One region of the Streptomyces paludis genome, then DNA from elsewhere that is predicted to be linked to it. Evidence: riboswitches for the same ligand, from Rfam matches in the RefSeq annotation. Region 1 holds a riboswitch; the other holds the start of a gene.
The links. A riboswitch is a leader RNA that binds a small molecule or an ion and turns the genes downstream of it on or off. The one in region 1 is predicted to bind cobalamin.
Positions count from the first base shown of each region.

Region 2: it holds a riboswitch for cobalamin, as region 1 does, so the genes downstream of both, DVK44_RS23750 (ribonucleoside-diphosphate reductase subunit alpha) here and DVK44_RS12830 (CbtB domain-containing protein) in region 1, are expected to answer to the same signal.

Region 1 covers NZ_CP031194.1:2,936,485-2,940,745, reverse strand. The annotation lists gene DVK44_RS12850 (helix-turn-helix domain-containing protein) at 1-571, opposite strand, end outside; gene DVK44_RS12845 (TIGR03086 family metal-binding protein) at 702-1,313, shown strand; gene DVK44_RS12840 (GlsB/YeaQ/YmgE family stress response membrane protein) at 1,444-1,707, shown strand; gene DVK44_RS12835 (histidine phosphatase family protein) at 1,801-2,493, opposite strand; cobalamin riboswitch at 2,529-2,650, shown strand; gene DVK44_RS12830 (CbtB domain-containing protein) at 2,727-2,957, shown strand; gene DVK44_RS12825 (CbtA family protein) at 2,979-3,845, shown strand; gene cbiE (precorrin-6y C5,15-methyltransferase (decarboxylating) subunit CbiE) at 3,985-4,261, shown strand, end outside.
Region 2 covers NZ_CP031194.1:5,367,708-5,371,968, forward strand. The annotation lists gene DVK44_RS23745 (ribonucleotide-diphosphate reductase subunit beta) at 1-132, opposite strand, end outside; gene DVK44_RS23750 (ribonucleoside-diphosphate reductase subunit alpha) at 132-2,468, opposite strand; cobalamin riboswitch at 2,774-2,900, opposite strand; gene DVK44_RS23755 (Uma2 family endonuclease) at 3,012-3,596, shown strand; gene DVK44_RS23760 (CstA-like transporter-associated (seleno)protein) at 3,660-3,869, opposite strand; gene DVK44_RS23765 (carbon starvation CstA family protein) at 3,866-4,261, opposite strand, start outside.

The DNA.
Region 1 (4,261 bases):
TGGCGAGCTGGGCGACGCGGCGGATCGTACGGTCCGTCCGGATCCGGTCCGCCAGCGCCATGGCGCGGTCGGCCTGCGGATCCGGCCGGGGGCCGAGGCCGAGGAGATACGCGTCGAGCGCGGCCACGCGGGCGTTCTCGTCGTCCTGGAGCACCGCCGCGATGTCCGTGTCCGTGGTCGCCGGCAGGGCCTCGCTGATCGGTACCCGCCGGCCGGTCCACTCCGCCACGGGCCGGCGCGGTGCGAACGGCCGGAAGCCGCCCGGCCGGAACTGGACCCCGCACACCCGGCCCCGGCCCTCCAGGCGCTGACTGAACAGCTCCAGCCCGACGCCCGCGACCTCAGCGAACGCCGGAGGCCGGGAGCCGTGGTGCTGGAAGACCACGTTCACCGAGGGGTGCGGCACGACGTAGGAGGTGTACGGCTGCGCCAGGTCCCAGTCGATCAGCCAGTAGTGCTCCAGATACGAGCGCAGCGCGGGGGCGGGCGAGCGGCGCCGGAAGCGTACGCGCGCGAACAGCTCGGGGGCGTCGACGATGCCCCGGGTGTCACGCCGCGGACCTGCTGCCATGGGGCCCAGGGTACGTGCGTACGGCTGTGTACGGGCTGCGTGCGGCTGTGGCTGTGGCTGTGTGCGCGACGGTCTGGCGGTGTCGCGTTTGTTCAAGACGTGCGGAGCGGTGCTTCCTAGGGTCGGCACCATGAACGACAAGATCAGCAACCTGAGCGAATTGTTGGCGGTGGCGGGCGACCGGACCGTCGCCGTCGTCCGTGGCATCACCGATGAGCAGCTGGCCGCGGCGACCCCGTGCGGTGAGTACGACGTGGACGCGCTCGTCGGGCATCTTCTCCAGGTCGTGGAGAACTTCCAGGAGCTGGCGCGCAAGCGGGACGCCGACTTCGGGACCGCGCCGGAGCGGCTGACGGGTGAGTGGCGCGACCGGTTCGCCGCCGAGACCGTACGGCTCGTGGCGGCGTGGGCCGCGCCGGATGCCGAGGAGGGCATGTCGGGGGCGATGGGGCTGCCGGCCAGGACGGTGGGGGCGATGGCGCTCGGGGATCTGACCGTGCACGGATGGGATCTGGCGCGGGCCACCGGGCAGCCGTACGAGCCGGACGCGGCGGTGGTGGCTGCGGTCGGGGCGGAGTTCGCGGCGCTGGCGCCGATGGCGCGGTCCATGGGGGTGTTCGGGGAGCCGGTGGCGGTGGCGGAGGGCGCGGGTCCGTTCGCGGAACTGCTCGGGCTGACCGGCCGGGACCCCCGCTGGACCCGCCCCGAAACGTCGTCTTCTACCGCGGCTGCCGGAACCTAAACCGAACTGGCGAACACTCGCAATCATTGGTTGGACGGGACTGGATGGGTTCACGGCGGGCAGACGTCTTGGCAGAGACCACTATCCGTAGCGGTTGTGCGAGAGGGACGAGAGGGAGGGGCCAGAAGACATGGAGATTTCCGGCATCATCACGGCCATCGTGGTCGGCATCGTCATCGGTGTGCTGGGTCGGCTCGTCGTGCCCGGGCGCCAGCGCATCGGTGTGCTGCTGACAGTTCTGGTGGGCATCGTCGCGGCCTTGATCGGTACGGCGCTCGCGGCGGGTCTGGGAGTCGCGAACACCAAGGGGATCGACTGGATCGAGCTGATAATCCAGATCGGTCTGGCGGCGGTGGGTGTCGCCGCGCTGGACCGGGTGAAGGGCCGGGGCTGACTCCGACGTCCTGGAGGGCCTGGAGGTTCCGTACGTCCAGGACGTCCCGTACGTCCTGGAGGGCCTGGACATACGGGGGCCGGCGCGCCGGGTTCACTCGTGGAGCGGGCGGCCGAGGCGCAGGTTCCAGCGGCCGTCGCGTCCGCTGAGTTCGGTGACGGACAGAGGACGTACGTCGATCCTCCAGAACGTACGCGCAGGCGCGCCCAAGGCGTGGACGGTGGCGGCGCGGATGAAGTCCGGCTCGGCCACGACGAGCAGGCGCCTGCCGGTTGCGGGGGGCATGGTGGGCCCGGCGGCTTCTGTCGTGCCGTCGCTGTGGGCCTCGCCGGCCGTGTCCAGCCAGTGGGCGACGCGGGTGTGGAAGTCGCTCAAGGACTCTCCCCCGTGGGGTGCGGCCTCCGGGTCGGACAGCCAGGCGGCCACCGACTGCGGTTCCGCGGCGGCCACTTCGTCCAGGGTCCTGCCCTGCCAGCGGCCCATGGCGCACGGCGCGAGGGCGGCCAGCGGGGCGGTGGTCAGGCCGAGGGCCTGAGCGGTCCGGCGGCAGCGGCGCGTGGGGGAGGCGTAGAGGGCGGTGGCGCGGGGGAAGGTCTCCCGTACGGCTTCGGCCTGGCGCAGCCCGGTGGCGTCAAGCCCGTCGTCGTCGCTTCCGTCGTTGCTCTCGTCCCCGCTGCCGTGGTCGGTTTCGGTTTCGGTCTCGCCGAAGCGGGCCTCGCGCAGGGCGGGGCTGATGGCGGGGGCGATGAGGGACACATGCAGTGACAGCTGTGTGGTCATGGTCATACGCGGGGGCCAACTCCTGGGCAAAGGGCCTCTTGGCCCGCTTGTCGGTTCGCGGTACCTTCACGTCGATATCACGACGGCGAGACGGAAGTCCGGTGAGAGTCCGGCACGGTCGCGCCACTGTATGCCGGGGACCGGCCGCGTACCAGGCGGTGGGTTCCGGGTGAGTCAGACCCGATGGCCGTCGTCAAAGCTCCACTTATGGGACGCGAGTTCCCCAAGGAGGTTGTGTCATGGCGCAGTCCATCGCGCATCCGGTCATTTCACCCGCCGACGCCGGTACGCCGGTGACCCCGCTCCCGCTGCGCGCGGTGCTGCCGTGGGCGGTGTTCATGGGCACGCTGATGCTGGTGCTGCTCTACTTCGTCGGTGCCGAACAGGGCGCGACATCGGTGTTCTCCGGGGCGGGGGTGCACGAGTGGGTGCACGACGGCCGTCATCTGCTCGGCTTCCCCTGCCACTGACCACTGACGGAGATCACGCGCATGCATGCCTCCACCGTCAGAAACCTCCTGGTCCGCGGCATGATCGCGGGCGTGCTGGCCGGACTTGTCGCGTTCGGACTGGCCTATTTCGCGGGCGAGCCCTCCATACGGGCCTCGATCGCGCAGGAGGAGGCCAACTCCGCGCCGGCGCATGAGCACGGCGACGGAGCAGAGGGTTCATCCGATTCCGATTCCGATTCCGCTTCTGATGCTGATTCCGCAGGCCATTCGCATGGAGATGAGGAGGGAGATCTCGTCAGCAGGCCGGTCCAGTCGACGTTCGGGCTGGCCACCGGTGTCCTGGTGTACGGGGTGGCCGTGGGCGGTATCGCCGCTCTGGTCTTCGCCGTCTGCCTGGGCCGGATCGGCCGGTTCGGGCCGAGGGCGATCGCGGCGCTGATCGCCGGGGCGGCCTTCACCACCGTCTGTCTGGTGCCGTTCCTGAAGTATCCGGCGAACCCGCCCGCGGTCGGCGACGGGGACACCATCGGCCGGCGCACCGCGCTGTACTTCCTGATGATCCTGCTGAGCGTGCTGCTGGCGGTCGCCGCGGTCATCGTGGGCCGACGGCTCGCGCCGAGGCTGGGGAACTGGAACGCGTCGCTCGCCGCGGGTGCCGGTTTCGTCGTGGCCGTGGCCGTGGCGTGTCTCGTACTGCCCGCGAACACCGACGCCATTCCGGAGACCTTCCCGGCGGCTCTGCTCTGGGAGTTCCGGCTGTCGTCGCTCGCCGTTCAGGCGGTGCTCTGGACTGCCTTCGGGCTGATATTCGGCGCGCTGGCGGAGCGGATGCTCCGGGCCGGCCAGGAGGAACGCGCGGCCGAGGACGGCGCGACGGCACGACCGGCGGCCGAACCGGCGCGCTGACGCCTCCCGCGGCGGGGGGAGCTGGGGCGGGGGCTGATGCCTCGGCGGGGAGCGGGAGCGGGGAGCAGTAGCGGGGAGAAGTAGAGTTCGAGGTCGGTTTTCTCCCAGTTCAGAAGCTCTGAGGTGTACGGCAGTGAGCATCCCGCCCCGCGAGGGCCACGGGTCCGGCGAAGTCGTCGGGGCCGATGAGGCCCGTGTGACAGTCGTCGGGATCGGCGCCGACGGCTGGAGCGGGCTCACCGATGCCGCGCGGGCGGCGCTGTGCCGTGCCGAGGTGGTCATCGGCGGCCCGCGCCAGCTGGATCTGCTCCCGGGGACGGGGACGGGTAGTGGGGCTGGGGAGTGTGGGGGTGAGCGGGTCGCGTGGCCGACGCCGCTGCGGGCCGCCGTACCCCGGCTGCTGGCCGCGTACGCCG
Region 2 (4,261 bases), 2.4 Mb from region 1:
CTCGACCGTCCAGGTGTTCTTGATCGCGTCGCGGTAGCGCTCGTAGAAGTCCGGGTAGCGCATGGGACGCAGGGTCAGTTCGAAGCCCGGGTCCAGCAGGTTCTTCTGGGTGGAAACGTCGGTGTTCGTCATTACTGGCATGCCTCGCAGGACTCGGGGTTCTCCAGGGAGCAGGCGATCGCGTCCTCGACAGACGCCGCCTGCGCGGGTACGGGAGTGGCCGTGGCCGGCTCCGGCCGCGGCGCGGACGCCGTCTGCTGCGAGCCCGCCGCCCGCGCGATCCGCGTCGCCGGGCGCGACCGCAGGTAGTACGTCGTCTTCAGGCCCTTCTTCCAGGCGTACGCGTACATCGAGCTGAGCTTCCCGATGGTCGGCGTCTCCAGGAACAGGTTCAGCGACTGGCTCTGGTCCAGGAACGGTGTGCGCGCCGCCGCCATGTTGATCAGGCCGCGCTGCGGGATCTCCCACGCCGTACGGAACAGCTCCCGTACCTCCGCCGGGACCCAGGTGAAGCCCGCCACCGAGCCGCTGGACTCGCGCAGCGCCTCGCGGGTCTGCGCGTCCCAGACGCCGAGCCGCTTCAGCTCGTCCACCAGATAGGAGTTGACCTGGAGGAACTCACCCGACAGTGTCTCGCGCTTGAAGAGGTTGGAGACCTGCGGCTCGATGCACTCGTACACGCCCGCGATCGAGGCGATCGTCGCCGTCGGCGCGATGGCGAGGAGCAGCGAGTTGCGCATGCCGGTCTTCGCGACGCGGGCGCGCAGCGCGTCCCAGCGCTCCGGCCAGGTCAGCTCCACGCCGTAGTGGTCGGGGTGCAGCACCCCGCGCGCGGTGCGCGTCTTCTCCCAGGCGGGCAGCGGGCCGCTGCGCTCGGCGAGGTCGCAGGACGCCTCGTACGCGGCGAGCATGATGCGCTCGGCGATCTTGGTGGAGAGCGCGGCGGCCTCGGGGGAGTCGAAGGGCAGGCGCTTCTTGAAGAAGACGTCCTGGAGGCCCATCGCGCCCAGACCGACCGGGCGCCACTTGGCGTTGGAGCGGCCGGCCTGCTCGGTCGGGTAGAAGTTGATGTCCACGACGCGGTCGAGGAAGGTCACGGCCGTACGGACGGTCTCGTCCAGGCGCTCCCAGTCGATCTCGCCGTCCTCGTCGCGGACGAACGCGCCCAGGTTGACCGAGCCGAGGTTGCAGACGGCCGTCTCGCCGTCGTCCGTGACCTCCAGGATCTCTGTGCAGAGGTTCGAGGAGTGGACGGTGTGGCCGGGCTCGGCGGTCTGGTTGGCCGTACGGTTCGACGCGTCCTTGAAGGTCATCCAGCCGTTGCCGGTCTGCGCGAGGGTGCGCATCATCCGGCCGTACAGCTCGCGCGCGGGCATGGTTTTACGGGCGAGACCGTCGGCCTCGGCCTTGCGGTACGCGGCGTCGAACGCGTCGCCCCACAGGTCCACCAGCTCCGGCACGTCGGACGGGGAGAAGAGCGACCAGGTGCCGTCCGTGTCGACGCGGCGCATGAACTCGTCGGGGATCCAGTGCGCGAGGTTCAGATTGTGCGTACGGCGCGCTTCCTCGCCCGTGTTGTCGCGCAGTTCGAGGAACTCCTCCAGGTCCGCGTGCCAGGTCTCCAGATAGACACAGGCGGCGCCCTTGCGCCGGCCGCCCTGGTTGACGGCGGCGACGGACGAGTCGAGCGTGCGGAGGAAGGGGACGATGCCGTTGGAGTGGCCGTTGGTGCCGCGGATCAGCGAACCGCGCGAGCGGATGCGGGAGTACGACAGGCCGATCCCGCCCGCGTGCTTCGAGAGCCGCGCGACCTGGTGGTACCGGTCGTAGATGGAGTCCAGCTCGTCCAGCGGGGAGTCCAGCAGGTAGCAGGAGGACATCTGCGGGTGCCGGGTGCCGGAGTTGAAGAGCGTGGGGGAGGAGGGGAGGTACTCCAGCCGGCTCATCAGCCCGTAGAGCCGGCCGACCTCGGTAGCGGCCCGGTCGCTGTCGTCCTCGGCGAGGCCGGCGGCGACGCGCGCCATGAAGTGCTGGGGGGTCTCGATGACCTGGCGGGTGATCGGGTGCCGCAGGAGATAGCGGCTGTAGAGCGTGCGCAGCCCGAAGTAGCCGAAGCGGTCGTCGGCGGCGGGGTCGATCATCGCGTCGAGCCGGGCGGCGTGGAGTGCGACGAAGGCGGCCGTACGGTCCGCGACGAGGCCCTCGCGGTGGCCGACGGCGACGGAGGCGGAGAACGACACGGCGCCCTGGGTGGCCGCCTCGTCCGCGATGGCGCGCGTCAGCAGCCGGGCCGCGAGGCGGGAGTACGCCGGGTCCTCGGAGATCAGCCCGGCCGCCGCCTCGGTGGCGAGTCCGCGCAGCTCGGCCGCGTCCGAGCGGGCGTTACGGCCGCGCAGCGCGGCGGCGGCTACCCTGCCCGGGTCGGTGTCGGGCAGATCGGCGGTCAGCTCGGTCAGGGTCCGCAGCAGCGCGGTGCCGGGACCGTCGGACGGCGCGTCGACCGTTGCGGAAGACCCCGCCGCGGAAGGGCCCGTTGCGGAAGGTCCCGTCGCGGAAAGGCCCGCGGCGGAAGGGTCCGCTGCGGAAAGGACTGAGGCCGGATCCGCTGGCGCGATGGTCACGGGGTGCTCTCCCTCGCTCGGCTCTGGGCCTTCGCGGCGAGGGAAACGGGGATCGCGGGCGCGACCGGTACGGCCCGGAGACGGGCGGCACGGCGCGACGCGTCCACCGGCCCAACCGCGAGGCCCGGACGTCTGAGCGTCCGGTTCGGGTCGAGCCGGACGCACCGTCGGCAGGTACCCGGACTCATGAGGGTGCGGCAAAGCACACCATCACACACCGTTGCGGGACAGTTCCGGATTCGCACCGGATTCCCCTGCGTCGACAGCGAGGTTGAGCATACATCTGGGGGGCGGTCGCGATGCCACCCCCCAGATGTTGTGTCGTGGGTCATTCCGGCGGCCTGTGTCAGACCCCTCCGCTATCGTCGTACGCACTAGGAGGTGTCCCCTGTGACGGTCATCGATTACGAGTCCCAGATCCTTCCCGAAGAGTTCGACGAGGCCACTCGCATACTGGCCCGGACGATACAGAGCATCCGGCTGGAACTCATCGACGGGAAGATCAGGAGCAGGGTTGTGCCGGACGGGGACCACGGGCGCATCATCGAGTGGCTGACGCGTATCTGTATGCAGTCACGTCCCGAGCTGTGGCTCTATCCCGATCAAGGGCTCCAGGTACAGGCGTACCGGAAGGGCCGTGCCCGACCGGACGGCTCGGTGGCGCCCAGCGGTGCCTTTGTCGGCCAGGGCGAGTGGGCCGACCCGTCTCCCGTCCTGATGGCCGTGGAAGTCACCTCGTACGATTCCGACACCGACAGCCGCGACCGGGTCGAGAAGCCCCGCGCCTACGCCGAGACCAAGATCCCGCTCTATCTGCTGGTCGACCGGGAGCGCTGTGAGGTGACGGTCTACAGCGAGCCGGACGGCGGGCGCTACGAGATGGCGCATACGGTGCCGTTCGGCAAGGAGATCACTCTTCCCGACCCGGTGGGCATCACGCTGGAGACGGAGCAGCTCAAGAACTGGGTGCGCTGACGCCGTCGGCCGGGTCGGCTCTCGTACGGAGCGAGAGCCGACCCGGCCGGGGCGTGGTCCGGTTCAGCAGCAGCGGAAGCCCTCGCGGGGGTCGGCCTCGCGGGTGGCTGTGCGGTGGCGTTCGAAGGCTCGGCGGTCCATTAAGGGGGCTTCGGGTGTGTGGGTGCGGGTGTGGGTGACGTAGTGGTCGTACGCCGATTCGCCGGTCAGCTCGCGTACGTACCAGCGGATCCGGGATGCCAGGTGGCGCAGCCGGAGAGTTGTTACGGTCATGAGGTGCCGCCGCTTCCTGTGCCCGCCGTCACCCTGGCCTCCGCTTCCGCCGCCGCCAGTTCCGCCTTCTCCTCCTGCGTGGGGATCAGGCCGGCCGGGGCGACGATGCGGGATCTCACATAGGGGGTTTCGGACAGTTTCACGCTCTCCGGGTGGCGGATCGCCTGGAAGCAGACCCGGCCCGCGTCCGCGAGGACGACCAGGATGAGCAGGGCGAAGAGCGCCGTGAGTACGCCGTCGACCAGGGAGTTGGTGACGACGGTGTGCATGTCGTCCATGGACTTGGCGGGCGGCAGGACCTCGCCCCGGTCGATGCCCGCCTGGTAGACGTTCCGCTGGGTGAAGAAGCCCACCTTGGGATCGTCGGAGAAGATCTTCTGCCAGCTGGCCGT